Regions from separate parts of the Paraliobacillus sp. X-1268 genome, predicted to be linked through region 3. Evidence: riboswitches for the same ligand, from Rfam matches in the RefSeq annotation. Region 3 holds a riboswitch; each other region holds the start of a gene.
What was found. Region 3 has a riboswitch for cyclic di-GMP ahead of D2K62_RS00300 (methyl-accepting chemotaxis protein). Riboswitches for the same ligand answer to the same signal wherever they lie in the genome.

Region 1 (8,105 bases), on a different contig from region 3:
ACATCTAAAAGGATTACGTAGAGGAGAATTAGTGTATAGCTCTCTTCTAAAAACAATTTATTTAGTTATATTTCAATGATTGATGTAGGTAAAATAATGAAGCGAAAGTTGATACAACGCCTCCTAATACTATCGTAAAATTTGTTCCAAATTCATTAGCTAATAGACCAGCTATAAACGCTGCTAAAGGCATAAGAATCCATGCCATAAATCGACTCGTAGCTTGGACACGTCCTAATAAATGATCGGGAGTTAGTGTCTGTCTTATTGTAACAATACAAGGGTTCATCAATGAGGCAGCAAAAGTGCCTAAAGCATTGAATACAATTAGCAGAAAATAGCTAGATGCTACGCCAAATAAAATAATCGAAAACCCACCGATAAAAGAAGCAAAAAATAAGATGCGCCTGTATGTGAAACGTTCACTTAATAAATTAGTAACTAATGCACCGGTTATCGCTCCGATTCCTCCAATCGATATGAGTATACCAGTCTGTTCTACTGTTAAATTAATTGTATCAGTTAAATGAAATACCATCATGGTTAAAAATAAGGTTGTACCAAAGATTGAAATTAGCATTGCTAGATTTGTATAAAGTATTGGCTTTGTTTGAATAACAAATTGGAAACCTTCTTTAATATCTAGCCAGAATGAACTTTTCTTATCATGCTTTTGAGGCTCTTGTTTTAAATTGATACTTAGAATCGCAAAAAATGCTACAAGAAAACTAAAGCTATTTATTAAAAGCGCATACCCGGGGTTGTAAAAACTAATAATCAATCCACCTAGACCTGGCGCAACTAATACAGCAGTATTAAATAAACCTGTATTTATAGAATTGATAGCTTGCAGGTCCTCTTTACGTACTAACCTTGGGATGGAAGCAAATTGAGCAATATTATATACTTGACTTAGTATCCCAATAAGAAAAGCCGCGCTATTTAAGAACCAAATTTCTAATAAGTCGAAAATAAATAGTACCCCAATTAAACCAACAATTATACATCTTGCCAGATCACATAGTAATAACAAATGTTTTCTATTATAACGATCTGCTAATATCCCGGTAAGTGGTTGAAATAAAATTGGTAAACGCTCAAGTGCCGCTACCAACCCCATGCTCAATGGAGAACCTGTTATAGCCAAAACCATAAGAGGAATAGCGATCAAATAAATTTGGTCACCACAAAAAGATATGACATTTCCACCAATAAAACGAAAAGCAGAGTGATTTTTCTTAAATTCAGATACTTCGTTAACACTTCTTTTTAATGATTCTGCCATCTCTTGTTCCCCTTATCTTGGATTTAGATATTGTTCCATCTCTTTTGGTAATGATTTTAGTGCATTTTGCTTCAAACAATACACTCCATTCACTATCTCTACTAATCTAGCTGACCTAAGGATTTTGAGATGATGATGAACCGTAGATTTTGCTATGTCTAGTTCATTTGTGATGTCTTGTAATGTTAAGGTATTTTCATATAATAGTTTGATCATACGGAGTCTAACCTCATCACCTAGAGCTTTATATCTCAGAACTAGAAAGTTATTAGGGATATGCGGTTTATTAGGAAATATACTTTCATTTGCTATCGGATAGTAGAAAACTTTTGTTCCTTCTATATCTGCTTCAATATTCCAAGGTCGATAAACATATTGTGGAATTAGCAAGACTCTACCGATACTTGGCTCTGGTAAATAGATAATCCCACCAGTTGCCCATTCTACCAACGCTTCAGGAGACATCCGCTTAGACATGTGAATTTTTGATTCTAAATCCGTTTTTAGATAGGTAGTAACCTCTTCTGGTTTTTCATTTTTAATAACCTGTTCGAACCAGCCTTTCATAACAGCAATGAGATGCTCCTTTAAATAAGCAGCATTTACATCGCAAATAAATTCGATATAAGTAGGAAAAAAAGGGTTGTCTTTTGTTAACGTCATTAATTCGGTTGCTGCGACGTGTTGTCCGATTGCCGCCCTTAGCCTTATTTCGTCATATTTCTGGCCGATGAAAGGTAGACAAATATACTTTAAATCTGTTTCAGATAGCTCTGAAATGTATGAAATGAAATGCTTGATTTCAGTAAATTCTTCTTGGTGAAGCAGCTGTAATAAAGACTTCCAAGTGTTTTTCTCTTCCACGGTGGCTAGGTGATCTAATAAGTCATCCGAGATAGAGCTTTTTACTTGTTTCCAATATTCTTGAGGCCTTTCTAAAGTCTTAATTAAAGGACTGTTTGTCACAGCAGCAATCCCTAATGCACATTCCCAAAGTAACGAATATTCGAGTTGAACTTCATAGGTCTCTCTTTTTCTACTTGTGGTATTTAAAATATCCATTAAAGCACCTCTTTTTCTAATATAATTTAATTCTAAATTATTAGAACATTAAATTCAACATATTTAAAATTTTAAATTCAAATATTACAGAATAAAAGAATAATTCCAGTAAAAACAGTACTATCTAATTATTTACTTATTATAGAAAAAATTGTTAAAATTAATAATGCCAAGAAAAACATAATATTATATTTGGCAAACCTATTGAAAAATAGGGACGCAAAGCTACGAATCTAAGGTAAAGTAATTTTCTATGATCGTCGGGTTGCACATATTAATGACTATAGTTATTTAATCAAATGACTTGTGTTGTTTTTGTAATGCAACTTAATGACAAGAAGTCGTTAGTTTTTTTGCTCTGTCGAGACGGTTTTGAAAATTGCACTTACTATGAAATGAGAACTTAGGTTTTCGTTTAAGGAGGTGAATGAACAAGATCAACTTATTAAGGCAGAAGTTAAGCCATATGAAAATAGAGTCATGGTGGTAAGGTCAGGGTATGAAAATTTAAAACATTGGAGGGATTTTAATGAAGAATGTAATCACAAAGGTATTTACGCGTTTTTTATTGTATTCTTTTATACTATCTTTGGTGACGGTCGGATTCGCAAATCAGACAGTAAGTGCTGCAAGTCTTTCTATATCTAACAGTGGGGCTTGGTTTGAAACTGCATATGTAGAGTGGTCACCTATAAGTAATGCAGAAGGATATAATGTATATATTAAACCTGCAAGCGCTCCAGATTCTCAATATCAACAAATTGACAATGATTTAATTCGTAACTACGCTTCTTATTGGAGAGCTGACGCCGTAGGTCTTGCAGCTGGAGATTATGTAATGAAAGTGGACGGTTTACTTAAAGATGGCTCTAGTGTAAGCGATTACACAAATACACTTTCCGTAAAGGAACATGACAGATCTGGATTTGCCTTTGCAGGGAACTCACAATATGGCACAGCTTCAGGAGCTTATAATGAGGATGGGACACTTAGGGAAGGAGCTCAAGTTATTTATGTAACATCTGAGACTGCAACAACAGTTAAGCAAGAAGTAATAATCAATAGCTCAGGTGATAAGGAAACGGGAGTTGGTATAGGAGAAATTTTATCATTAAGAAAAAAGGGATATGATAAAACACCACTTGCAATCCGGTTTATTGGCAAAATTACTGATGACAACATGAGTGGACAACTTAATAGTAATGGTTACCTTGAAGTGAAAGGTAATACAAGTTATTCAGAAATGAATATTACTTTAGAAGGTATCGGAGAAGATACGTATGCCTATGGATGGGGAATACTAGCGAGATATACTGGTAATCTAGAAATTAGAAACTTAGGCATGGCTTTATTCCCTGACGATGCAATTTCACTTGATACAGATAATGTGAATGTTTGGGTCCATCATAATGATCTATTCTATGGAACTGCAGGATCAGATTCTGACCAGTCAAAAGGTGATGGTTCAACAGACCTTAAGAAAGGTTCAACAAATATTACAATTTCCCACAATCATTACTGGGATTCAGGAAAATCTTCTCTAGTCGGGTTGAGTGAATCATCAGAGTTCTTTGTAACCTTTCACCATAACTGGTTTGACCATTCAGACTCTCGCCATCCACGTATAAGAGTGGCATCTGTACATGTGTATAATAACTTTTTTGATGGAATCTCGAAATATGGAATTGGGGTGACAACAGGTGGTTCGGCGTTTGTAGAATCCAATTATTTTAGAAATGCAAAATATCCTATGATGAGTTCCTTACAGGGTACTGATACGTTAGGGAGTGGTACATTCTCTGATGAAGATGGAGGAATGATTAAAGCATACAATAATACAATTGTTGATGCTACAAGTTTAATTTACGCAAATTCAAATGAAGGAACAGCTTCAGCTAATACAAGTTCATTTGACGCATACCTAGCATCGTCTAGAAACGAAACGGTACCAAGCACATACAAAACACTAGTAGGGGGAACAACTTATAATAACTTTGATACTAGTATAGATATGGGCGTAAATGTATCGGCTATTGATGAAGTAAGTGCTGTAGAACAAATTGTTAAAGAAGAATCTGGTCGCCTAAATAACGGAGACTTCACATGGGAGTTTAATGATGCAGTTGATGATAAATCATATAAACTTAACTCAGAACTTATGACAAAAATAAAAAATTATACAACAAGCCTTATATCTGTAGGAGGGAATTCAATAGAAATGCCTACAGACCCAACTCCAACAGACCCAACAGATCCCAACCCAACGGAGCCAGTAACTGGAGAGTATTCTCATAATTTCACGACTGATGGAAAGGATAGCGATTTCTTTACGATCGAAGGAAATCTATCATCAAGTAAAGGAACAGTAGAATATAGCGGCTTAACACTAACGCAGAGTCTAAAAATTGAGAGTTCAACAAGGATTGCGTTTACAACTTCAGAAGAGTCAACATTAACTTTAGTGTTTAATACTGGAGATGATGCAGAAATCAAGATAGATGGAATAATTCATCAAATGAGAGATGGAATTGTCATAGTATCACTTAAGTCGGGCGATCATGTTATTACGAAAGATGACGTGGCAAATCTGTATTACATGGACCTACGCTAAAAGTCTACTTATATAAAAAGTTGTCAACTGATATGGTTGGCAACTTTTTTGTCATTAAAAATTAATTAGCGTTAAAAACAGTACAAAAATAAAAATGGTGTAAAAGTCTGTTCCTCTTCTCAATTTATCCCTCATGCATTTTTAAATTAAGATGGAAAGTCCTCAGCATAGTTAAAGTACATATACAGAAGAGAGACACATCTAGCATAGTAAGCTAGTTGTGTCTCTTTTCTTAAAGCCTTTCACAGCTACTTGATTGAAAAGTCAAGCTAGTAAAGTCGCTTAAAGTTATTCTTTTGGATCGTCCTTTTTATCGATTGGAATGAAATCAAATATTTCCTGTGTTTCAAAACTATCGATTAGTCTGTTGAGCCAATCAAAATAACCAAGCCAATTTTGAAGGTTGTTAATGTCATTTTGAGCATGCTCAAAAACTTCTTTAGAAGAATCTGAGTTAGTAAGTAGTTCCTGTAATTCAGTGATCGTTTTTTCGATCGCCGTAGTATTCATCGTAACGGCTGGTCGCCACTTAATATATAAATCTTTCCTCACACCTTTTATCCAAGACTTTTCAACCATATTTAAATCAAGTAAGCTTCTCACCGCAAGACTCATACTTGCTTTCCTCATTCCTAGCTCTTCTTTCATCTCATCAAGTGTAAGGGCTTTATCTGAGAAAAAAAGTAAGCAGTATAACCTTCCAATTGAGTGGGGATATAATGTAGGAAGTCTTAGCAATAAATTAACGAATTTATTTTTTGTAAAGTTTATTTTTATTCTTAATTATTTGAAAATTATAATAATTTTTAACGAAAAGATAAGGTTAAAAGAAAGAACAAATTTAAAGTGGAAAAAACTAGGGATTATTGCGGGTGTATCATTATCTCTTGTAGCTGCAGGTTGCGGACCAGAAAGTTCAGATAACGGTGAAAATGAGACTACAACAAATGTTGGTGAGGAAGTAGATTACACTCTTACAGGCATTGAACCTGGTGCTGGAATTACGCAACAAGCCGATAATGCTTTAACTGAATATGAAAATCTTTCTGGTTGGGAGCATGAAGTATCTTCAACGGCATCTATGTTAACAGCATTAGATAGCGCTATTGAAAATGAGGAGCCAATTGTTGTTGTTGGATGGACACCTCACTACATGTTTTCACAATATGACATAAAGATATTAGAAGATCCAAACGGTGTTTTTGGTGACGTAGAACATATAGCAACAATAGTAAGAGAAGGTCTGGAAGATGATATGCCAGATGCTTATGCCATCCTTGATAGCTTCCACTGGGAACCAGAAGACATTGAAGAGGTCATGCTTGCTGCCCTGGATATAGAATTTGAAGAAGCAGCCCAACAGTGGATAGATGAAAACGAGGATACGGTTAATTCATGGACAGAAGGTACAGAGCCAGTAGATGGTACTCCAATTGAGTTAGCATTAACTCCTTGGGATTCGGAACGTGCTTCCGCCAATGTTGTTAAACTAGTATTAGAACAACAAGGTTATGATGTTACACTTACCCCTGTTGATCCTTCTGTAATGTTTCAAGCAATTGCAACAGGTGATGCTGATGCTTCTGTTGCTCCATGGTTGCCTGCAACTCATGCTTCCTTCTATGAAGAATATGAAGGTGAGTTTGTAGACCTAGGAGAAAACTTAACAGGTGCTAGGAATGGTCTAGTTGTTCCTGCATATATGGACATTGATTCTATTGAAGACCTTGAACCAGCAGAGTAATTACATTTAATAGTTGAATACCATACGAAACTAAAATACCTCCCTTAATTTTAAGGGAGGCATTTGCAATGTCAGAGGAATTTAAAAGAAAAAAGCAAAAAATACATGGATCAACTTGATCCATGCATTTTATAGGTGTTATACTTCAGCGGTTTTACTTGAACGCGTTTGTTTTTGATTAATTAAGCCTTTTAGATAAGGGATTGCATAACGATCTAACCCAAATTTCCCAGCGTTTGCTCCAGCAACAAGAACGAAGATACCTAGAAGGATCATTTGCCCGTTAGTGCTTACTGTGCCACTGAATAAGAATGAGAAGTTCATTATCAGACCCATTAGTACGGCGAAGTTAGTGAATAACCCAAGAATCAGCGCTACCCCAACTAGTACCTCACCCCACATAACTAAGAATGAGAATATCTCTGCATTTGGTAAAGCAACGTTTTCTAAAAATGCTGCCCACCAGCCTTGTACAGTTGGATTTTCACCTGTAGAGTTTGCAATAGCACCTTGTATGAATCCACTAGCATCAAAACCACCGCCGGTAATTTTACCCCATCCACCTGTAATCCAAGAATAACCAATATAAACTCTAATAATTGCTAATACACCACTAATGATATTATTTCTTCTTAAAAGTTCCAACATGATAACCACTCCTAAATTAGTTTTTTTGTTCAACAATTCACATAATGTGATTCAAGATATCTTGTTTGTTTTCTATATTTGTATATTAACATGTTTAAAAAGTATGTAAAATAGTTTTGTTCAATACTTCACAATTAGTTAACAAAATTTTGACAAGTCCGTGAACACTTATTTTATCTATTGACAATCGAGGCTTTGATCATTTAAAAAAGCGTTTTTCCTTTGGAATGATCGATACAATGGACGCGTCACCGACTCACCCCTGTATGCATAGGCTATAGCACAGTTAAACTTTAAGGGGGGAAAGCAAGTGGAATTAACTATTTCCCATTGGATATATGGTTTGTTTACATTATTAATAATTATTACAATGATTTTTCGAAAAGGTGTTGTACTTCCTACAATACTTGGAACGTTTTTGGTCGCATGGATCTATCAAGGAAGTATTGTTGACGGTTTTACTGCGACATTCAATGCGAACCTTGTGGCGGCTAAAGAGTTATTTAATATCTTTCTTATTATTACATTTATGGTTGCTTTGTTGCATTCATTGAAGGATTTAGGTGTAGACATCCGTATGATTAAACCAATTGAAAAATTCATGATTAATGGCCATGTTGCATTTTTTGTTTTAATAGGCGTTACCTATGTTATTTCATTGTTTTTCTGGCCTACACCAGCAGTTCCACTTATATGCGCATTATTAGTTCCAGCTGCAGTTCGTTCGGGATTGCCAGTTATGGTAGCGGCAATGG
Region 2 (8,105 bases), on a different contig from region 3:
TATCATTTTAATCAGCCTCTTCCACTAAATAATCTGCATTAATACCAAAATTAAATGTTGCAACATAGTAATCATCTATTTTTTCTAAATTTATTAAATTTACATTCTCTGCATATGTCGACCCATTAATATTTTGACTAAAGTTGGCAGCTTCTGATAATGCATTTAAATGAATACCTACTGTTACACCATTCGTGATAGTAAATGAATAGTTTTCAATAAACGTATCGTTTGGCAAATCAGCTTGGATATCGTCTAATAAAAATAAAGAAGGATAAACAGCAGTTTCTAATTGCTCAATTTGTGCTTTCAATGTCTGTTTTTGTTGTTCGACCATGTTAAGTGTATTAATTTCTGCTATAATTTCAGATTTATCTATTCTTTCTTGTTGTAGAGAAACATATTTATTCTCCAAACTTGTATGGAGAATGAAGAAACTAATACTAATAATAAGTAAACTGACCATAAATATAGCAAGTAGCAAATATAGGGCGGTATTTATCTTCTTTTTTTCAACAAAATTTATTTCTATCATAAGGTGATCCCCTTACTATGAAGTTTAAATAGTCTTCTCTTCACTTTCTTTGTGTTAATCCATATACAGTAGCATATTCTGGTGGTAAGTCACTAGGAAATGCTATAGTTTTAATTGGCAAATTGAAACGAGATGCCAGTGATTCATTTATTAACGACTGCGCTGGAAAATCACCGATTAATAATAAATGAGAAACTTGGGCCTCACCTGACATAATAGAATATTGATAGAAATCCATAAAACGTTCTATCGTTATTAACTGATCATCAATCAGCTCTCTCCACATATCTTCAATTGAATGCATCGAATCTTCAACTAGATTATTAGTAAAAATCATATCATTACTATTCAAATGAATATGGCGATTGAAGATTGGTTTTTGATCATGAAAGACGGTGAGCACTAAGTCCGTTTTAGACCACTGAATCATAAGTAAATGCTCTTCTTTGTTAGCAAGATCCAAATTATAATAAGTCCGATATACCGATAGAAAAGACAAGTCAGCTACCATCAGTTTTACATTTGCTCGTTCAAACACTTCTAAGTAAGCATTTAACCGTTCTTTTGGATATGCAAATAAAAGAATTTTATTGGTTTGTTCTTCTTCTGCAATAACCTCAAAATCTATAACTGGATTTTGAAAAGGCAGTCGAATACTACCTTCTAATTCTAATTCAATATATTTTTTCACTTCATCTTTAGTTAATTGTTTAGGTACTGATTCTTCTCTCATCGTAACAAAAGCATCTGGAACGCAAAATGCGAGGTGCTTATTCCTCCATTTTTTATCTTTAACAACATTTTTAATGATAGTTGTTAACCTTTGTTGATCTATGATTTTCCCATCCTCAACAATGCCATGTTCCAATGGTATTTCCCCATAGTCTTTATTAGCTGTAACGTTTTTTTTAGTGGAAACAAGATATCGAATCATCGTATCATTTATAGCGATGTTTATTCTATCTTTGTTAAATAAACTCATTTGTGTTCATCCTTTAAAAAAATAATGTAATGTACCAATTGATTATTTGACTACCAAAAAAATAAGTAGTTAACGCAGCGATGCAAATAGAGGGTCCAAATGGCACCGGACTTTTACGATTGATTCTTCTAGTAGCCAGTAATAGCAATGTGATAATTGTCCCGAAAATAGTTGCTAGAAAAAAAGTTAGTAGAATTCCTTTATATCCTAACACAATTCCTAGTATAGTGAATAACTTCATATCACCCGCACCCATACCACCTTTACTAACAAGAATGATCAGCGTTAATAATATAAATCCGACTGCTGCACCAGCAATTGAAGACCACCACGGTTCTAACGGATCAATAAAGCGTAAAATAATTAAAAACGGTAGGAAAAACAATAAAACTTTGTTAGGTATTAGCATATAAGTGATGTCAGAAACAACGATAATCACACATAAAGAAGTGAGTATTAGTGCCATTACTAGCTCTAATTGAAACCCAAAAAAATAATAGCTAAAACTGAAAAGGAAAGCTGTAGATAATTCTATTGTAGGATAAAGAGGGGAAATCTTTTCTTTACAGTTTCTGCATTTACCAGTTTGAAACAGATAAGAAAATATCGGAATCAGCTCATACCAATGCAATGTTTTATCACAACGAGGGCAATAAGAACGTTCAGATTCTAAGAAATTATTATTCGGTACACGCAAACCAACAACATTATAGAATGAACCAAATACACTTCCAAAAATAAAAAAGATAACGATATAATAGACTTCCATATTTTTTATCTCCTAATTATGTATAAAAGACCCCTTTGGGAAGGGATCTTTTATATTGAAAATTAATTTTCATTAACCTGATTATGGTGTTGTAGTTGGTTTAGTAAAACTGTATGTCCCACCATCTTTATATATCACTCTTGTTTTGACATAATCTCCATCTTCTAAATAGCCATCATCAATCAAATCCTGTACTGTAGTACTGCTACTCGTAAAATTACCCTCTACATCTGCTAGTCTTGCAGCATCAAGGATTAGTTCCTCTTGTGCCTCAGCAGCATTACTTCTAGCATCTTCAGTTATATTCCCAATTGCAGGAACAGCAATTGCTACAATAATACCTAAAATAACAATAACTGCTAAAAGCTCTACTAATGTAAAACCTTTCTCATTGCGTAACATTTTCCTCATTCTAGTTAACATTTTATTATTCCTCCTCATTTAATTTCTCTTATAAAAAAAGACTCACAGCATAAAGATGGTGTCAGTCGGTTGCACTACTAGCTCAAATTTATCCAAGTGCCCAGATACAGATAAACCTTCATTGCTTCTACTATTCGTTTTATACTAATAGTTCTATTATACTACATTTTTATAACCTGTCTACACTTTTAGATATTTTCAAACAAGCTAAACATAGGTATAACGATCGCTAAAACAATTGCGCCTACGATTACAGCTAAAAACAGAATCATTATCGGTTCAATTAATGACTTTAACTTTTCCGATGATTCATCTAATTCTTGTTCATAAAAGTCAGAAACTTTTTTCAACATCGCATCAATTGAACCTGTTCGTTCGCCTACAACAATCATTTGTGTAATTAATTTAGGGAAAACCCAATGTTTTTCCATAGGCGTGGCTAGTGACTCTCCCTTTTCAAGGGAATCTCTACTTTCACGCAAAACTTGTTTAATTACTTTATTATCTATAACCCGTTCCGTTATCGTAACAGCTTGTAAGATTGGTACAGAACTATTTAACAAAGAACTTAATGTTTGCGTCATTCTAGCGAGTAAAGATTTTTGAATAAACATACCGAATATTGGAATTCGAAGTTTTATGACATCAAATAAATAAGAAATGTTTGGGCGTCGATTTAATAATCTAATCGTCACACCTAATACTAATATTAGTATCATCATAATCCACCAATAAGACTGAACCATATCGCTAATATTTAATATCGCTGCTGTATATGGTGGTATTTCTTGGTCAAAAGATAGGAACATGTCCGTGAAAATCGGTACAATAAATGCAAGTAAAAAAATAGTGATAAATACGGCAACAATACCAACCACAACAGGATAGGTTAATGCAGTTATGATCTTTTGTTTTAACTGGTATTGTTTCTCATAATAAGTAGCCATTCTATCAAGGATTTCATCTAAATTACCACTAATTTCTCCAGCATGGATCATACTGATTAATAATTCAGGGAAAAGACGAGGAAATTCTGCTAATGCATCAGATAGGCCAATTCCTTCTTCTAGATCGTTTTGAATTTGTTGTAGTGCTTTTTTTAGTGGTTTACTTTGTGTTTGATCTTCTAGAATAGAAGTTGTTTCTACTAATGTTATACCGGCATCTATTAACGTCGAAAATTGACGGAGAAAAATAACAAAATCCTTATTCTTTATTGGATTACCTATATAAATATCTTTGTATAAAAATGAGTTCAATTCATTTATCTCAAATAAAATTAGTCCTTGAGACTTTAATTGTTTGATCGCTTCTTTTTCATTCTCGCTACTAATTTTCCCTTTTTTTATCTTGCCATCGACAGATTTCGCTTTATACGCATAATAGTTCATAAAATTCCACCTCTTCCCCCATCATAACTTGAACTAAAAAGTCATATCTTTTAAATACGGAGATGCATGTTTTTGCGTTATAATTCCTTGTTGTATCATCCGTTTTATATCCATCGTCATGGTATGCATACCATACTCTTTAGACGTTTGCATGGTGTTAGGAATCTGATGCATTTTTTCTGATCGAATTAAGTTTTTTACTGCAGGTGTGTTAATTAAAATTTCAGTTGCTGCTGCTCGTCCAAATCCTTTTGCCAAAGGAAACAAGCGCTGCGATACAATGGCCTCTAACACATTAGCAAGTTGAATTCTTATTTGACTCTTTTGGTGGGCAGGAAAAACATCAATAATTCGATCCATCGTTGAGGACGCATCAGTTGTGTGCAGTGTTCCTAGAACTAAATGTCCCGTTTCTGCAGCAGTTATTGCTGTAGAAATTGTTTCTAAGTCGCGCATCTCACCAACTAGTATCACATCTGGATCTTGACGCAAACACGCACGTAACCCTTTTTGAAAACTACTCGTATCGAAACCTACTTCTCTTTGATCGATAATGCATTTGTTATGCTGATACAGATATTCGATTGGATCCTCTAACGTAATAATATGTCGGTTCATTGTTTTGTTCATATAATCAATCATTGCTGCTAAAGAAGTACTTTTTCCACTTCCAGTTGGACCTGTTACCAATACTAACCCTTGTGGTAACCCTGCTATTTCTTTCAATACGTTAGGTAAATCTAAATCTTCAATAGATGGAATCGTAGTTGGAATCGTTCGAATAGCTAATGAGATACAATTTCGCTGAAAGAAAATGTTCATTCGAAAACGTGATACACCCGCAATTCCATGTGATAAATCTAGTTCTCTTTCTTCTATTAATTTAGACCACATCTCTTCAGTTAGAATCGATTTAGCCATTTGTTCTGTATCCGTTGGCTCTAATTTATCCTGTCCATGAAGTTGTAACCGACCGTCCACACGAAAAATTGGTTGTGAACCAACAGTTAAATGAACATCTGATGCTTTTTTATGAAATGCTGTAGTTAATAATTCCTCTAGTCTATTTTCCATGTTTGCTCACCTACTCTTCCGTTGCCACGCGTAATACTTCATCAAATGTGGTAATACCCTGCTGTACTTTTATTAGACCATCTACTAACAGAAATCGCATGCCATTTTGCTTTACATATTCTTTAATATCTGTCATATCAGACTGATTCATCATCATTTTTTTGACTTTATCATCGATTACTAAAAGCTCATGAATTGCTGATCTACCACGGTAACCTGTTGATCTACAACTATCACAACCAACACCTTCGACCACTTCCGTTAAATCTATATTATGACGGCTAAAAATTTCTTTTTCCATTTTAGTTACGGATCGTGATTGTTTACAATCAACGCAAACCTTTTTAACTAAACGTTGAGCCATAACAGCTGATAAAGCAGAAACGACAAGATAAGGCTCAACATCCATATCAAATAGACGAGGAATCGCTGCAATCGCACTGTTTGTGTGTAATGTACTAAAAACTAAGTGCCCCGTTAGTGCTGAACGTATAGCTATTTCAGCAGTTTCACGGTCACGAATTTCCCCAACCATTATTATATTTGGATCTTGACGTAAAATTGAGCGTAACCCTTTTGCAAAAGTAAGACCTACCGCACTATTTACTTGAACTTGATTAATACCTTCCAATTGATATTCAACCGGGTCTTCTATTGTGACGATATTAACATCTTCCTGATTCAATTCATTGATTGATCCATAAAGTGTCGTTGTTTTACCAGAACCTGTTGGACCTGTTAATAAAATTAATCCTGAAGGTTGTTCGATTATTTTTTGATATTTGTCTAAGGTGTCTTTTGAAAAATCAAGTTCTGTCAATGTTTTAAATATATTACTTAAATCTAAAATACGAATAACTATTTTTTCACCAAAAACCGTTGGTAAGGTTGAAATCCGTAAATCGACTGGTTTCGCATCAATGATTAAACGAATTCTACCGTCTTGTGGCAAACGTGTATCCGTGATATTTAATTCCGATAATATTTTCACTCGGGCAATTAAAGCATTTTGTAATCGCTTTGGTATTGTTTTTTCTGTTCGTAACATACCATCAACTCTATATCGAATCATAACCTTCGACTCTGAAGGGTCAATATGTACATCACTCGCTTTTAGCGTTACACCTGTTTGTAATATTTGATCTAATATCCGAATGGCAGGGGCTTCCTCATTTTCAGATTCTTCTTCTGTATAAGCGTCTTCCATGTCATAATATTTATTTATCGCTTGTAAAATATCATCTTTTGTTGCGATTACAGGTTTGATCGTAAACCCTGTTGATAGTTCTAAATCATCAATTGCATAATAATCGAGCGGGTCATTCATTGCAACAGTTAAAATATTCTCTTGTTGTTGAATAGGTAAGAGCGTATTTTCACGTGCTGTTTCTTTTCGAACAAGATCCATTAAACCTTCATCAATTGGAAAACGATATAAAGAAACGCTTGGAATTTTCAAATGTACTTCTAAAACTTCTAATAATTGCTTTTCCGTAATATAGCCCTGTTCAACCAGTGCATCCCCAAGTTTTTGTTTCTCTCGTTTTTGTTCTATTGCCTCAACTATTTGTTGTTCGGTAATTAAGCCATCTTCTTTAAGGACGTCACCAAGTTTCCGTTTATTTCGTATCGCCATTTGACCCCTCTTTTCGTATCAATGATTAAAACCCTAATTTAATTCTACTGTTGGTTGTTTTTCAATTAAGTCATCCGTTGATGGGGAACTGCTAGATCCAAAAGGGAAGTCATCGAGATTGACTTCTTTATAAGTTAAAGATCCGCTCCCTACGAGAAATAGTCTATCAGCTATTACAGTTCCATTAAACGTACCACTGTTTACAATATCAACAGTTGCATTTGGAGCCAATAACAAGGTGTTATTTTTATATGTACCATTTACTACGACTTTATTACCGCCTGTTAGTAGGTGACCTTGTATACCCCCTGTACTAGTAGTATAAATATCAGCACCTTGAGCAAAAAAAGAACCTATAATACTATCTCCACTCAGATCAACCTTTTTATTAAATCCTTTTAAATATATTGTTAATTGGTCAATAGTCCCACCTAAATTCAGTTTCGCTTGAGTACCTTCATGAAAATCTATTGTCTCTTCAACATATATTGTAAGATTACCTCCACCAGTAATTTTTATTTCTCCCTGTTGAATGGATAGCTCATCTAGCACAATTTCTCTATTTTCCCCATTTGTTTTAATTTCTAATGTATTTGCACCTGTAATGTGTAACTTTTTTAATGCAATGTTTTTATCTAAATTCATTACATATTCATTAGTTGCTTGATTTATTGTCAATATCCCACTTTTTATGACATCATGGTTGGCTCCCCACTTTTTTATTTGCTCATCAGGCATAATTTCATACGTAGGATATGCAGGGAAATTATCTATAATTTCTTTTGCATTTAGATAAACCTGATTCATATTACCTATCGGTTTAACTTCCGGTATCTTACCAGAATATGTATCATTATTATACTTTCCAGGGTAATTTAACACATTGCTACCTATTAGTTCTGGAGCATATACAATTCCATTAATAGAACCCTCACCTTGTATAGATACAGCATCCTTCTTGCTAAGATTTATAGCTATATTCCCAGTAATCCGATCATTTGTAATTACTTCATTCTGTACTAAAGCAGCTAAATTATCTGGTATCTCAATCGAACCACCACTCCCAGACTTCCAATTCACTTGAAATGGTTTTGTTACTGTGCGTGTTCGCTTTCCAATAATGCCTTCTGATACAATTTGATAAGAGCGAGGGTTGCCATCTGTTACTTGTTCCACTTTAACTTTAGCACTTGGTTGTTCAGTAAAACTCTCTTCAAAGTCTGAAATACTAGTACCATCCAATTGTTGTTCTATGCGGGAATTAAGATCAGAATAAAAAGAAGCTTCTGTGTTCG
Region 3 (8,105 bases):
ACAATGTCTCCCATAAATAAATTAAAATCCACTCTATTCAACTCCTCTGTTTATCTGTACACTTTTCCTACCAGCATCATTTTAACAACTTTCAAATGATCTAGCAATTAATTGTATTTCCCGGGTAACCGCAAAATGTGCGGTTTTTAAAAATTTATTTGTAGTATTAAATAGTTACAAGACGAAATAATGCATAATTAGTCATAAAATAGTATACTGCATAGGTAGACATCAGAGGGGGTTGTTAACTATGAAAAAGGAGAATCTTAAGTTCAGTAGCATAATCACTCGCTTATTTTCCAACGAATCAACTAATGAACATTCAAAAGATGATGACATTGTGAATAAACAAAACCATGCTATGTTAATGAAAAAATTTGAATTAACTCAGAAACATTTAATACACGCACAAGAAATTGCCAAGGTTGGTAGTTGGGAATATATTATAGATGAAGATAAATTATATTGCTCTGATTATTTTTATGACATTTTCGGACTTGACCATTCTCAATATATTCCAATGACTGAACCGTTCCAATATGTGCATCCAGATGATTTTGACGAAGCTTTAGCAAAGGTTAAAAAAGCTATTAAAGGGAAAAATTACTATTCTGAATACCGAATTTATCATGGAAAAACCAATGAACTACGTTACTTAAAAACACAAGCTGAAGTATCTTTTATCAATAAAAAGCCTTATAAATTAATTGGTATGATTCAAGATATTACTGATGAAAAAAATTTGGAACAAGAACTTATTACGATCAACAATCGGTTTAAACAAATTTTCGACCATCTAAGCTCTGGGATTTGGATGAAAGATTATCCTTCAAATAAACTTAGTTTCATTTCAAAAGGTGCCGAGGAAATTTTCAATTTGTCATTAGATGATATATATGCTGACGAAACTATTTGGCATACAATTATTCATCCTAATGATCGCGAACAAGTTTTCAATCGCCAAAAGGAGCTATTGGCTGGGAAGTCAATTAAACATCGTTATCGAATTATCACACATGATGGAGAAACTAAATGGGTTTTTGACCAAACAATTCCATCCTTTAATAGTGACAATAAATTAATAGCTCTATTTGGAGTTATAGTTGATATAACTTCAGAAATGGTAATGCATGAGGAATTAGTTTATTATGCATCACACGATGTTCTAACTAATCTACCAAATCAACGTAGCATATCTGAGAAAATTGCTGAGTTAATTCAGAAGAAAAAACAATTCACCCTCTTTTATTTGGACTTAGATCGTCTCTCTCACATAAATGACTCTTTAGGCTATCAAATTGGCAATAAAGTTTTACAAAATATTGCTAGCAAGCTAACAAAGACTTTATCTTCTACTAGTTATGTTGCTAGATTAGTAAGCAATGACTTTATTATAATTGATACTGAAACATTGCAAATAGATACAGCAAGTAATTTAGCTGATAAACTCTTGCGAACAATTGAAGAGGAAATCAATATATTTGATTATCAGTTAAATATTACAACAAGTGTAGGTATTAGCTTTTATCCAGATAATGGTGATACAGAATTAAAAATTTTAGAAAGTTCACACATTGCATTAAAAGAAGCAAAAAATAATGGAGGAAATACCTATAAATTTTACTCACCATCCAATAATATTTCATCTTTTAAAAAATACATGCTTGAACGAGATTTAAGAAAAGCGATTACTAATGAAGAATTTGAAGTCTATTATCAACCACAAGTAAATGCCTTCACTGGATTAATTGAATCCGCTGAAGCTTTATTAAGATGGAACCATAAGGAATGGGGTTTAGTGTCTCCATCTGAATTTATTCCATTAGCTGAAGAGAACTATCTGATGAACGATATAGGGGATTGGGTAATCACAAAAGTGATCGAACAATTAAAAATATGGAAAGATCAAGATTATATATTACGACCTATTTCTATAAATATATCTCCTAATCGATTTTTAAAACCAGGATTAATTTCATTTATCAAGGAGCAATTAGAAAAATATGATATTTCTGCACACTTTCTAACATTTGAAATAACAGAAAGTACATATTTAAAAAATGAAAACAAAGTACAGCATACACTTTCACAACTACGTGCATTAGGTATATCAATTGCAATTGACGACTTCGGAACTGGCTATGCATCTTTACAATACTTACGCGATTTTCCTGCTGATGAATTAAAGATCGATCGCGTTTTTATCTTAAATATATTGGATGATAATAAAAAGGATGCTGCAATAGTTAGTAGCATATTATATCTCGCAAAATCATTAGATATGAGAGTCATTGTTGAGGGTGTAGAGAATTTTGAACAACTTCAATTTCTAAAACAAAAAGAGTGTCACCTTATACAAGGTTATCTTTTTTCCGAAGCTGTACCAAGTAACAGATTTGAAGAATTGATTAAGAAAAGTTTTCTTCCAATTCCAAAGTCAACTAAAGTGACAAAACCTAAAGTAGAAAGAAGAAAATATTATCGATTATCCTTCCCTGGATATTTACAAGGTGGACTATCTATTCTTGAAATTAATAATCGTAAAGTAGATGTAGGCACGGCAAACATATTAATTGAAAATATTAGTTTAGGTGGCTTAAAGCTAATGTCTGATTTAAAATTACCAGTTCAATCAAACATGAAAATTGTTTATACTTTTTCACTATTAGGATTTGATTTTGAAATCATTGGATCTTTCGTTTGGAAAAGTGAAATTGGACAAGATATTTTTTATTACGGTGTTGCTTTTGATGACTTTTCTGAAGCAAATAAGGATCATCTAGCGAAAGTAATTAATCAGTTGACTATTTACTCGAAAAATAACAAGCCGATTCCAGATACAGACTTCTACACAGATAACCCAATTACCTACTTTTTTAAAAATATTGACTAAAATATGTTTAAACTTTAACAAAAATCGCCATCCTAGTAATAAACTTATTCGGAGGCGGTCTTAATGAAAATATGTATGCGCAATCAATTAATTGAAAATCTTGAGCTTTCCATACCACAATTATCTAATAAATATCATTTTGATAGTATGACAACATATCTAGCCAAAGGTCAAGCAGACTCCTTGTATATAGGTTATAAAATTACTGTAAACACTAGAAACTATTATGTTTATTTACCTTTTATGAGTTATTCTGAAGAAGCTTTAATACCACTAACACCAATTTGGACTTTACAATCTGAAAATTATAAGGGACCTTCCTTCAGAGGTTTTGATCATTTGGATAATTGCTTAGATGCACTAGATCAATCTGGTAAGGATAATAGTATTAACCAAGCTATTTAATAAAAACACCTTCGTTTATGAACACAATATCGCGTCATTTTTCGAAGGTGTTTTTTATTTACGTTTATAGTTTATACTTATTGACTTGATTCGCTAAATTTTTTGCGACATTTGTTAAGTCTTCTGTATGATTAGCCATCTCTTCCATTGCACTGCTTGTTTCTTGAGCTGAAGCAGAAGTTTGTTCGACCCCTGCAGCTGATTGCTCTGCAACAGCTGCTATTTCTTCTGTGGCACTATTCATTTCTTTACTTGTATTTGTTACTTGTAGTAAATTATCATTTACTATTGTAATTTGATTAGACATATCTACTAAGGCTTGATTAATTTGTTCAAATGTTTGTCCCGTTTTCTTAACTTGCTCACTACCCTGCTTTACCTCTTGATAACCATTTTCCAATGTGTTCGTCACGTCTGAAGTTTCTGTTTGGATCATATTAACTATTTCTGTAATACTTATAACTGAACCAGAAACTTGTTCTGCTAATTTTCTAACTTCATCAGCTACTACTGCAAAACCTTTTCCTGCTTCTCCAGCACGTGCTGCTTCAATCGCAGCATTTAAAGCAAGAAGGTTTGTTTGCTCAGCTATGTCTTTAATAACTGACACTAGTTTTGTTACCTCTTTTGATTTCACATCTAATCCTTGCACCTTAACTACTGCTTGATTAACAATTGAATCAACATTTTCCATTTGTTTAACAGATTGAAGCATCAATGAACTTCCCTCTCCACTTAAATTACGGACCGCGTTTGAAGCGTCTTTTATGTGGATACTCTTTTCGTTTGCTTGCTCAATTTTCTCCGTAAATTCTCGCATAGATATGGATAAATTACTAGCATGTGTTGCTTGCGTATCTGATCCTGATGCAATTTCCTGCATGGTAACTGCGATTTGTTCTGAAGCAGCTTTTACTTCATTTGTTGAAAGGGAAAGCACATGACTATTAGATGTAATAGCTTGCGCTGCTTCTGAAACACTGTTTAACATAGTTCGTAATTTTTCTTTCATTTCATTTGCAGAAATGGAAAGTTGACCAATTTCATCTGTTCTTTTCTGTATTAAAGTTATAGATAAATCGCCATTTTCTACTTCCTTCATATTACTTTGTAAGGAACGTATCGGCTTTGTGATTTGTTTAGATACAAATAAAGATACAATAATAGCAATAATAATAGAGAGAATTAGTGCAGTAGCAATGGGTAAAAGAATTGGCGTTGCTTTGTCCTCTAATTCATCTATATAAACTGTTCCTATGATTATCCAATCTTTTGTTTCATTAACAGAAAAACCTAATATTTTTTCTTGACCTTCATACATATATTCCACTGTACCAGATCTAGCATTAGTAGCGATAATCTTTTCATAATACTCTTCATGTGTAATATCTACACCCGTCATCGTTTCATCTGGATGGGCAATAAATTCGCCATTACTAATAACGGCAAAATATCCTGTTTCACCAATTTTTGTATTATCTGCTATATCTATTATTGCTGTTTCACTTGCTCCAGCTGTTGCTGCACCACTAAGTATATTAGCCTGTTGTTTGACACTTTCACTTAATTCATTTGTTGTGATCGAAACACTATATGTATAACTAACGAAACTGATTACTATGCCTACTACTATTAATAATGTAATAAATGGTATTAAAATTTGCCTTTGTAAGCTTTTGTTAAAAAAGGATTCTAGTTTGTTTTTCATCTTGGTGTGTCCCCCTTGTAATTTCACAAAAATAAAACTATTCTCAATTAGAATGGCCAAATAGTAATATTATTTGGTAGCTAGGCTATCCTAGTATAAACAAATACGTTAGACCCTTAGCTTTGCGTCCTGTTCTTTCAAACAATTTGCCTTTTTATAATTAAATAATACGATTTGCTTTCACCCCATTTGATAAAGTAATTATTACTTCTTTATAATAGTTATTTTATACTACGACTTTATTCTTATGTTGTCAAGACTTTTATCTTTGTATCGTGCCATATTTCATTCGAATATCGAGTCTTTTTGAAAAAATTGTTTCATTACAATAAAGATAGAAAATACGATGTAACTTTATAAAAAATTTGTTCTACTCTTTATAGTTCTGTAGCGCTTAAACGTACAAATTCACCATCTAATTTATCATTTCCTTACGTCGCAATTTATAGTGATTTGGTCTTAAACAACAAACTTTTAGAAAGCAGCTAAGCTAATAAAATCCAAGAAAGTCGCGTGAAATGCATAATTACAATATTATTTTACAAACTAATCAAAAAAGGAGTAGCTATATATTTATGGAAAAGCATACGGATATATCAACCCATCTAGAAACAAACATGGATCATGCAATTGCAGAAGAAATAACCGAAGATATTGCAGTTTATCGTACTTTAGTATCCAATGTATACATGCTTGGTAATCCATCAGAAAAAAATTGGGTACTTATTGATACAGGAATTGCTCATTATCATGGGCGAATAATTTCAGCTGCAAAAAAACGCTTTAATGACACTCCACCAAAAGCTATTATTTTGACACATGCTCATTTTGATCATGTAGGATCTGCAAAAAAGTTAGCAAAGCATTGGGATGTATCTATTTATGTACATCCTGAGGAATTACCTTTTGTTGATGGCACATGTGAGTATCCACCAGCTGATCCAACTGTTGGTGGCGGCTTACTTTCTTTATTATCACCAGTGTTTCCTACAGATGCAGTCAATTTAAAACATTTAGCTAAGACATTGTCAGCTGATGGAAAACTTCCCTTCCTTGATGACTGGCATTATATTCATACACCTGGACACACACCAGGACATATCTCCCTTTTCCGAGAAAGTGACAAAATTTTAATTGCAGGCGATGCGGTTACAACTGAAAATCCCGAATCAAGTTTGGCGGTACTTCTACCAATCATTAAACTATATGGACCTCCTGCATATTTTACACATGACTGGGATGATGCAGAAAGATCAGTTCAAACACTTGCCAAATTAAAACCAAAATTACTTTTAACTGGACATGGATTACCTATGAAAGATAAAGAATTAAGTGAAGGGTTTGAAAAATTAACAGCTGATTTTTATGATATTGCAATCCCAAAACACAAAAGGAACTAGACAATAAAACGAAAAGCTAATGTACGTTCATTAGAGAGCGTATCATTAGCTTTCACTTATTCAATTTGAAATTTTTTCACTCTCAGATTTAACTTATTTGATAATGTCTTTAATACCTCTGCTTGTTCTAATAAGAAATCTACTGCTTCTTTTTGTTGTTCTATCGATCCAGAGGTTTCTTCTATATTTGCTGCATTTTCTTCCGAAACAGAAGCAATTTGGATAATACCAACATTCATTTCCTTACTGTTATCTTCGATTCTTTTTAGGTTAGTTGTAACAGTTGCAATACGTTGATTCATTTGAGTGACTTCATTTTTTATAGTTGAAAAGTATGTTGCAGATTGCTTTATTTGAGTAACACCTTTGTTTACTTGCTTATGAGCTCCATCCAGAGAAACAGCTAGCGATTTAGATTCTTGTTGCATTTGATTGATTACCTCAGCTATATCTACTGCAGATAAACTAACTTGTTCTGCTAACTTTCTAATTTCATCTGCTACTACAGAGAAGCCTTTCCCAGCTTCACCTGCTCTTGCTGCTTCAATTGCTGCATTCAGTGCTAATAAATTTGTCTGTTCTGTAATATTGTTAATTACAACAGTCAAGTCAGACACAGCCTGTGATTGTTTTTCTAAACCTTGAACTTTACTCACTGCATTTCTCACTTCATTATTAATTACTTCGATTTGTGTAATGGAATCATTCATCTGATCTGTTCCTTCATTCGAAATGTTCCAAACACTTATCGAAGACTTTTCCAATAATACTGATTCATGTTTTACTTTACCAATTTGCTTATCTAAATGTTGTTCTGATGATGCTATATCTGTTGCAGAAGTAGCTTGTTCTTCTGCTCCGCTAGCTAACTCCTGCATGGTAGAAGTCAATTGTTGACTACCTATTTGTATAGTATTACTAATCTTTTGTAATGCATTACTTTGCTGATCAATTCGATCGGAAGCATCACTAGTGTGCTCAATTGTTTCTCTTAAATTAGCAATCATTTGGTTCATCGCTTCAGAAAGTTGTCGAACTTCTCCCCTACCTTTCATTTCTACCTTTTGAGTTAAGTTTCCTTTAGCAATGATTAATGCTTGATTACGTAACCCAATAAGTGGATCAGCAATATTCCTTGCGATAAATATTGACAATACAATAGCAGTAACAAGTGTGATACTACCAATTAGTAAAATAACAGCGCCTACTTTTTCAATGGATTGTAATGCGTTTTCTGTTGGCTCACTAACAATTAGCGACCAATTAAATCCTTTAAAATCTTTATATCCAGCACTTTTGACATACCCTATAATTGCATCATTACCTGAACTGTTTTTTGCTTTGATAAAACCTGATTCACCAGGTGTAGAAACATTTAGTTCAGTGAATAGTTGAGATGACTGATCAAGTTCTGTTATCTCTGCATCAACATCAGTACTTGCGCTAGAAATTGTATCAGCAACTTTTTCACCATCTTGATTTACTAATTCAACCACAACATTATCACTTGAAATACTATTAACATCATCCCAAATATGCTCAACATTGAACTTAGCTTGCAATACTCTATCCTCTGTATTATTATCTATTCGTACATTAATTTCTAAAACGTGGCTATCTAACGCATCATCATAGACTACTTCTGAGATAGATAATCCATTCTCAACCACTTCATTCCATTCAGTCGTATTAGTTTCTA
Region 4 (8,105 bases), on a different contig from region 3:
ATTCGGAAAAAAGGTTTAGAAGGTAATATTGATAAGAAACGTACATTATTAGAAGCCTACAAACGAAATGCAAGGCAAGGAAGTGCTGTATTTCATCCAATTTATCCCGATGATTTACGATTTAAAACGTGGAATGAAATTGAAAAACCACAATCTAAAGCAGTTGTCTTAGCAATGATGGATACGAGTGGAAGTATGGGGCAATTTGAGAAATATATGGCACGTAGCTTCTTTTTTTGGATGACACGTTTTCTACGGACTAACTATGCAACAGTAGATATTGAATTTATAGCGCATCATACGGAGGCGAAAGTAGTAGATGAAGAAGCGTTTTTTTCTAGAGGTGAAAGTGGAGGAACCATCTGTTCATCAGCTTATAAAAAGGCATTAGAATTGATTGAATCAAAATATGATCCTGCGCAATATAATATTTATCCTTTTCATTTATCTGATGGTGATAACCTTACCTCAGATAACAGACGTTGTGTAGCGTTGGTAAAAGAACTGTTATCATACGCAAGTTTATTCGGTTATGCGGAAGTAAATCAATATCAGCGTCATTCTACATTAATGCAAGTATTTAAAGAATTTGATCAACCAAATCTTGATCATTTTATTTTGCGAAAAAAAGAAGATGTTTATTATGCGATGCAACACTTCTTTAAAAATGATAAAAAGGAAGTATATGCATAATAGATTTGTAATAATATATCAATTTAAAAGACCAAATCGAACATTGATTTGGTCTTTTATTGATTGATAATAAATAGATAAGTTTCCTATATATATATGCTAAAATAAATTTAAAAGAAAACAAGGGAGAGCGAAAAATGTTAATACATAGGATTGATGGAGAAGTCTCATTGAGAATGTTTAATGAAAGTGACGCTGAAGAATTTTACAATTTAACGATTAGCTCAAAAGACTATCTAAGAGAATGGCTTGGATGGCTTGACTATATTGAAAGTATAGAAGATACTACTCAAAATATCAAAACGAGATTAAAGGCTTTTGCAGAAAATGGTGGCTACCCAAAATCTTTTGCGATAATTTATAAGGGAGATATTGCAGGAACAATTGGATTTAATACTCTTAATAAAAACGATAAAATGGGTGACATTGGTTATTGGTTAGGTAAAGATTTTCAAGGTAAAGGTATTATGACAAGGGCTTTTATGGCTATAATTGATTATGGATTTAACGAACTTGGACTTAATAGAATTGAGATAAGCGTCGCTACTGATAACAAAAAAAGTAGAGCTCTTCCTGAACGTTTTGGTTTTAAAGTAGAAGCTGAATTAAGACAAGCAGAATGGCTGTATGACCATTATGTAGACCACGTTATTTATGGACTTTTGGCGGAAGAAATAGAAAAAATCCATGTTTAAAAATAAAAACGCTCAACGTACTTGAAGAATTCCAAGTGTGTTGAGCGTTTTTCTAGTTTTTAAGGTGTCCAATATGTGTAATCATCGCTTTCCCATAAAGTAAGGAATAAATCATTCCATTCTGTTGCTAATGTAGTATTTTCAATGGAAAAAAGAAGTTCTTGATTTTCTTCACTAGAGTTGTCTGTATAATTAAATGAACCAGCCACTACTGTTGTTTGATCTGCAATTGTTAATTTTAAATGCATTTTAGTTTCGGTATTTATCTTGATTGGAATACCAGCTTCCCAAAATGAGGTAAAAATCTCCTCACTATCTTCATTCGTTATCTTCTCTTGATCTGTTATTATCTGAATAGCTACACCACGCTGATTTGCCTCAAGTATAGCCTCTGAAATAACTGTATCATCAAGATTATAAATAGCTATATCAAGGCTTTCGGTTGAATTGTTAATGATATCTAGCAATTGTTGTTCGGGATCTCCCTCCAAATTACTGAGAGAATAGGAGATTTTGCTTCCAGTTGCATCTATTTCATTTGTATTATTATCAAAGATGAAATAGACATTTAACAGGATGGAAAGTGCCAAAAAGACACTAATAATTTTATTCATAAAATGTTCCTTTCTTAGGTGAGATGATATCCTCTACATTACCGATTATAAGATTCATTTCTTAAAAATCCCTTAACTGCCAATAGTATATTTATTTAAAAGATAGTTTTTTCAGAATATTGTATTTACTTTTTGTCAGAAAGTGTTACTATATGTATACTTTACGATTTTAACAGGGGGAAATGGATATGGTAACATTTTTACTTGCATTATTTGCACTTATACTTGGTTATATTTTTTATTCTAAATTTGTCGAGAAAGTTTTTGTAGTAAACGATGAAACAGTTACACCTGCATATAGTAAGCGTGATAATTTAGACTTTATTCCAATGAGTTGGTGGAAGGGAAACTTGATTCAATTGCTAAATATTGCGGGATTAGGTCCAATATACGGAGCGGTTGCTGGCGCTCTGTATGGGCCAGTAGCATTCTTTTGGATTGTGTTAGGTAGTATATTTGCAGGGGGCGTACACGATTATTTTTCAGGAATGATGTCCTTACGTCACGGTGGGGCACAATTTCCAACGCTTGTTGGCCGATATTTAGGAAAGTATATCAAGTCATTTATTAATGTTATTTCACTTGTTTTAATGATTTTGGTTGCAGCAGCATTCACTGCTGGACCTGCACAATTGATTTCGCAAATTACACCATTAAGCTTTTTTGTTTCCTTAGTAATTATCTTTGCTTATTTTGTTATAGCAACTGTATTGCCAATTAATCGTGTTATTGGACGAATCTACCCAATTCTAGGAGCGATCTTGTTAATAATGGCAGCTTCTGTTGGAATTGCCTTGCTGTTTTCAGGAAAACCAATCCCTAATATTACATTGCAAAATTTGCATCCTGGTGATTTACCTATTTGGCCTTTATTAATGGTTACAATATCGTGTGGAGCAATTTCTGGTTTTCACTCGACACAAAGTCCAATTATTGCGAGTACAATGAAAAAGGAAACAGATGGGCGTAGAATTTTTTACGGAGCAATGATCACTGAAGGAGTTATTGCATTAATTTGGGCAGCTGCAGGGATGACTTTCTTTAATGGAACTACTGGATTACAAGAAGCATTAGCCGCTGGAGGTCCGTCAGGTGTTGTTAACGAAATTTCAACGTCATTACTTGGAGTTACTGGTGGGATTCTAGCGATATTCGGTGTAATTATTCTGCCAATAACAACTGGGGATACTGCATTACGATCATCACGAATGATTTTAACAGATATGCTTTCGAATATATTTGATATGAATAATAAAATTAAAGTACTACTTATTGCAATTCCAGTTTCTATTCCTGCATTCTTTCTAGCGACCATTGATTATACATTTTTATGGCGGTATGTTGGCTGGACAAATCAAGTGGTTGCAACAGTAATGCTTTGGACAGCTGCAATGTATCTAGTTGAAAGTCATAAATTTCATTGGATAGCAGCAATACCGGCTATTTTTATGACTGGTGTATCGACAACATACATTTTTTATGCTCCTGAAGGATTGGGACTTGATTATAGTCTTTCTTTAACAATTGGTTTTATTTTAACTTTATTAGTAGTAGCGTGGTATATAATCCAATTAGTTAAATATCAAAGAATTAAAAAAAGAAGTGCACAATTAAACATAGCATAACTAAAAGGTACCTTCTAAAGGTGCCTTTTTAAAGTTAATTTATTTAAATTAGAACTACTAATTTAGAACATATTATGATATTATATTTAAGCAATTATAACTATATACTTTGGCAAACTTATTGAAAAATGAGGACGCAAAGCCACGAATCTAAAGCTTTAGAGCAAAGATAGTCGAGCTGCATTTAGTCATTTAGCACGTATTAAAATGATTGTGAGCCTACAAATGTTTTTGTAGGCTTTTTTGCGTACATGGTATAAAACAGGGGGAAAGTGTAATGGAAAAGTATAGTATTAAGGTTGATGAAACAAATAAGAAAGTAGACATGATTGTAAGTGGTTCGTTTGAGCCTGCAGATGTGGAGCAGTTCGTGAAAGATTATCAAACAAAAATAGGTGCTATTACAACTAATCAATATACATTAGATGTTGATTGTACCACTATGAATATACTGACAAAAGATATGGTGCCGAGTTTAGAAAATTCATTTAAAATGTACAACCAATCAGGATTCGAAAAGATTCTTTTCACAATCAAGAAAAATCCTGTAATAAAAATGCAGTTGAAACGAATTGCTAAAAATTCAGGTTTAACAAATTCTGAAGTAGTCGAGATTGCGTAAAACTATTTAAATGATATTGGTTTAAAGGTGGGTATTGTTAGTGGAAAACATTAGAATTAAAGGGGTAGATGTTTATCATCCGGATAAGATTCTGGATAATGCATATTTCATTAATCATTTTGCTGAGAGAGATAAAGATATAGAGAGATTTTTAACACATATGGGTAGAGATAAGAGATATGTGATTGATAATTCAGAAGAAAATGGATTGACAATGGGAGTCGCTGTTGCACGAAAATTATTAAAAAAGCTAAATCTCACTGGTAAGGATATCGATATGATTGTATTTTCAACGCAAGTACCAGAAACTACTTTTCCTACTAATACGATGTTTTTACATGCTGCAATTGAGGCAGATAGTGAGACGATAATATTTGACTCTAATGCTAATTGTGCTGGCATGACAGTTGCTGTAGAACAAGCGTCTTATTATATGAAAGCAAATGCTCGAATAAATAAAACACTTGTTGTAGGCTCTGACTATAATTCGCTTATTAGCAATCCAGAAGATGAGATTACATATGCTAATTATGGTGACGCTGCTGCCGCTGTAGTGTTGGAGAAAACAAAAGAAGATTCTGGTTTTATTGATGCTATCTACCATACTGATTCAGTTAATCATGATAAAATTATGTATCCTGGAAATGGCTTATCGAATATAAACAGTGAAGAAGATAAATATATTAAATGGCTTCCTTTTAATGCCGATTTGGCAATGCCACCAACTTATAGAATGTTAGATAGACTATTAGAAAGAAACAATCTAACAACAAATGACATAAAAGCCTACTGCTTATCCCAATTCTCTTTAGCTAATATCTTGAAAATTCAAAATAAATTTGCTTTAGATCAGAAACAATTGATTTATGTTGGAGATCGCTTTGGTTATACAGGTACCAGTAGTCCATTTATTGCTTTACATGAAGCAGTAGAAACTGGAGTTGTAACACGTGGAGATTATGTTGTTTTTTGGACGATAGGTGCAGGTTTTCAACTTGTCGCAATGTTGTTTAAATATTAGTTTAAATGATAGAATGTTGTTAGAGGTGAATTATGTATGCGAGCAGTTCTTTATATATGCCATGGTAGTAAAAATGATCAAACGAATAAACAATTTCAATTAGAATTGGAACAGATGGAACAATACATCAATGCTCCAATCCAGATCACTGCTTTTCTAGAAGCAGAGCCATCAATTATTGAAGGTGTTACAAAATGTTCGGAGCAAGGTGCGACAGAAATTATTCTTGTGCCTATTTTTCTATTACCTGGAGTGCATGTAATAAAGGATATTCCTAATGAAGTGAAAATTGCACAACGCACATTTCCCGAGATACCTATCCATTTAGGGGAACCATTAGGTGCTAGGGAACAACTTATTTTAAATACTCAAAAGCGTATAGTAAATAAGCGTTTGAAGGGTAAACAAAAAAGAGAAGCAGTTCTCCTTGTTTCACACGGTAGTAGGTATTTAGAAGCAAGTAATACATTTACTTATTTTGCACGTGAATTAGAAAATAGATTGCTAGAATTACCTGTCTTCGAATCTTATTTGAATTCGAACAAACCAAATTTCGAATCTGAATTAAGACGTTTATTGGCAGCTGATTATGAGGTTATTTATCTAGTGCCACACTTTTTTTCAATAGGGTTTTTCCCTGAAAAGATAAAACAAACAGCATCATATGTTCAGGGGAATCAAGAACAGACAGAAGTTATTTATGTAGATCCTATTACGTTTGATCAGGATATTTATGCAAATATCAAAACTAATTATAACAGAACAATTATCCGATAAATGGATATTAGTTCTGTTTTTTTTATATAAACTGAAACGGATCGAACGATTTCTACGTCTAATAAATAACATGTTTTTTGTTGAAAAAATAGAAGGAGGGACGAAAATTAATGAAAAAATATGTTTTCTTGTGTATGATAAGTTTTTTTACACTGATTGGTTGTAAACAACAGGTAGCGATTCCTGAAGGTTATTATGCTTATGAAAATTCGGAAGTAGAAAAAGCTTTAGAGGGACTTTCATTCAATCCTGAAACACCGGAATTCGTCCCTATTCAAGTGGATTTTATTATTTCAGATCAGTATGTAGTTAATGATACAAATCAAGAGGCTGTAGATATTAGTTTTTATTCCCAAGAAAATGATCTTTTAACGTTTCAAGCAGTTGAGGGAGAATTTAAGAATCTTATTGACGGGGATCCGATTAAATTGGAAGGAGAAATAAGCGGCTCTTACATTGATAATAACTTCGCAAAAACACTTCATTGGAGTAAAGCAGGTATATCGTATAAATTAGTTTACCGTTCTGGTATTGTTAAAAAAGAAGAAGTTTCCAATAAAATAACAAAAAGTGAATTAGTAAGAGTGGCAGAATCATTTCAATCATAAAAATATCAGTTCTTTTTTCTAATAGTAATTGTTTCATACATATTTGCGTTCCTTTTATGATAAAATCCGTATAGAGCACTGTGAAAAAAGAGAGGATTTTATTAATGAGTAAAAAGTCTATTGTATTTACTGGTGGCGGAACAGCTGGTCATGTTATGGTGAACATTGCAATTATTCCTACCTTTTTAGAACAAGGTTGGAAAGTTGATTATATTGGATCGAAAACGGGAATTGAGCGTGAGCTAATTGGGAAATTAGAAGGTGTTACATATCACCCAATTTCAACAGGAAAGTTACGTAGATATATGTCTATGGAAAACTTTAAAGATCCATTTAAAGTATTAATAGGTATAGAGCAAGCGTATCGAATTTTAAGAAAAGTAAAGCCACAAGTTATTTTTTCTAAAGGTGGATTTGTTTCTGTACCGGTCTTAATAGCAGCTCGAATGAGACGTGTGCCAGCTGTGATACATGAATCAGATATTACCCCTGGATTGGCGAACAAACTGGCAATGCCGTTTGCTAAAAAAATTCTTGCAACCTTTCCTGAAACGATGCAACATTTACCTGAGAAAAAAGCTGAATGGATTGGAGCAGTTGTGAGACCAGAGCTTTTGCAGGGAAGCAAACAAAAGGGATTAGCATATGCTGGACTACAAGGTATAAAACCTACACTACTAATTATGGGAGGTAGTGCGGGAGCGCAGCAAATCAACCAAACTGTAAGAGCTGAATTAACGACACTAACCTCAGAATTTGAGATTATTCACATTTGTGGAAAGGATAATGTTGATCACACTATAAGTGTTTCAGGGTATAAACAGTTTGAATATGTCCACGAACAATTAAGTGACCTATTTGCTGCTACTGATTTTGTTTTATCACGAGCTGGCGCCAATGCGATTTTTGAATTTTTAGCATTGCGAAAACCGATGCTTTTAATACCATTATCTCGTCGAGTAAGTCGTGGTGATCAAATATTAAATGCTGATTCCTTTAAGAATCAAGGCTATGCACATGTATTAGAAGAAGAAGAATTAACGGGAGACACGCTAGTAAATGCCTTGCAAAAATTAAAAGAAGAAGGCCCGATTTTTGAAAAAAATATGCGCAAGTATGAAAGTCGTCAAGCAAGAGACGAAGTAATTACTATCATTAAAACTACAGCAAAATAGTAAGTAAATATAAACTCGCAAACGATTGGTTGCGAGTTTGCTATTTTTTTCATAGGATAAGTTCGATAATTCGTTTTTTTTCTGATAAAATTGTTGTTTATGATTAAATTTTTTTAGACACTGACGTAACAATCTGGTCTTACTCGCTACGTCAGCAAATAGTTTCGCTTTCCGTGGGCACAACCTCAGCTATCTATAGAAGCAAAGAACGCTTCTATAGAGGATCTTCGGTTCGTGCTATTCCCACAGGAGTCTCAACCATTTGCTTCCTTCGC

Region 1: linked by a shared signal. The riboswitch ahead of D2K62_RS04785 (pectate lyase family protein) and the one ahead of D2K62_RS00300 (methyl-accepting chemotaxis protein) in region 3 are both predicted to bind cyclic di-GMP.
Region 2: linked by a shared signal. The riboswitch ahead of D2K62_RS09095 (competence type IV pilus major pilin ComGC) and the one ahead of D2K62_RS00300 (methyl-accepting chemotaxis protein) in region 3 are both predicted to bind cyclic di-GMP.
Region 4: linked by a shared signal. The riboswitch ahead of D2K62_RS11650 (hypothetical protein) and the one ahead of D2K62_RS00300 (methyl-accepting chemotaxis protein) in region 3 are both predicted to bind cyclic di-GMP.

What each region holds. Positions count from the first base shown of each region.
Region 1 covers NZ_QJSK01000002.1:21,137-29,241, forward strand. The annotation lists gene D2K62_RS04775 (MFS transporter) at 62-1,285, opposite strand; gene D2K62_RS04780 (ArsR/SmtB family transcription factor) at 1,298-2,347, opposite strand; cyclic di-GMP riboswitch class I at 2,532-2,620, shown strand; gene D2K62_RS04785 (pectate lyase family protein) at 2,877-4,958, shown strand; gene D2K62_RS04790 (hypothetical protein) at 5,247-5,588, opposite strand; gene D2K62_RS04795 (glycine betaine ABC transporter substrate-binding protein) at 5,746-6,702, shown strand; gene D2K62_RS04800 (DoxX family protein) at 6,841-7,350, opposite strand; gene D2K62_RS04805 (hypothetical protein) at 7,661-8,105, shown strand, end outside.
Region 2 covers NZ_QJSK01000005.1:107,980-116,084, reverse strand. The annotation lists gene pilO (type 4a pilus biogenesis protein PilO) at 1-6, opposite strand, end outside; gene D2K62_RS09110 (PilN domain-containing protein) at 8-535, opposite strand; gene pilM (type IV pilus biogenesis protein PilM) at 576-1,517, opposite strand; gene D2K62_RS09100 (prepilin peptidase) at 1,531-2,286, opposite strand; gene D2K62_RS09095 (competence type IV pilus major pilin ComGC) at 2,368-2,709, opposite strand; cyclic di-GMP riboswitch class II at 2,764-2,844, opposite strand; gene D2K62_RS09090 (type II secretion system F family protein) at 2,898-4,100, opposite strand; gene D2K62_RS09085 (type IV pilus twitching motility protein PilT) at 4,134-5,174, opposite strand; gene D2K62_RS09080 (GspE/PulE family protein) at 5,185-6,810, opposite strand; gene D2K62_RS09075 (pilus assembly PilX N-terminal domain-containing protein) at 6,844-8,105, opposite strand, start outside.
Region 3 covers NZ_QJSK01000001.1:53,630-61,734, reverse strand. The annotation lists gene D2K62_RS00315 (BrxA/BrxB family bacilliredoxin) at 1-14, opposite strand, end outside; gene D2K62_RS00310 (EAL domain-containing protein) at 251-2,893, shown strand; gene D2K62_RS00305 (DUF5634 family protein) at 2,957-3,298, shown strand; gene D2K62_RS00300 (methyl-accepting chemotaxis protein) at 3,363-5,006, opposite strand; cyclic di-GMP riboswitch class I at 5,079-5,167, opposite strand; gene D2K62_RS00295 (MBL fold metallo-hydrolase) at 5,582-6,406, shown strand; gene D2K62_RS00290 (methyl-accepting chemotaxis protein) at 6,463-8,105, opposite strand, start outside.
Region 4 covers NZ_QJSK01000009.1:64,660-72,764, forward strand. The annotation lists gene yhbH (sporulation protein YhbH) at 1-693, shown strand, start outside; gene D2K62_RS11635 (GNAT family N-acetyltransferase) at 831-1,388, shown strand; gene D2K62_RS11640 (phospholipase D-like domain-containing protein) at 1,448-2,002, opposite strand; gene D2K62_RS11645 (carbon starvation CstA family protein) at 2,191-3,627, shown strand; cyclic di-GMP riboswitch class I at 3,729-3,813, shown strand; gene D2K62_RS11650 (hypothetical protein) at 3,905-4,249, shown strand; gene D2K62_RS11655 (ketoacyl-ACP synthase III) at 4,290-5,270, shown strand; gene D2K62_RS11660 (sirohydrochlorin chelatase) at 5,307-6,047, shown strand; gene D2K62_RS11665 (hypothetical protein) at 6,158-6,655, shown strand; gene D2K62_RS11670 (undecaprenyldiphospho-muramoylpentapeptide beta-N-acetylglucosaminyltransferase) at 6,760-7,830, shown strand.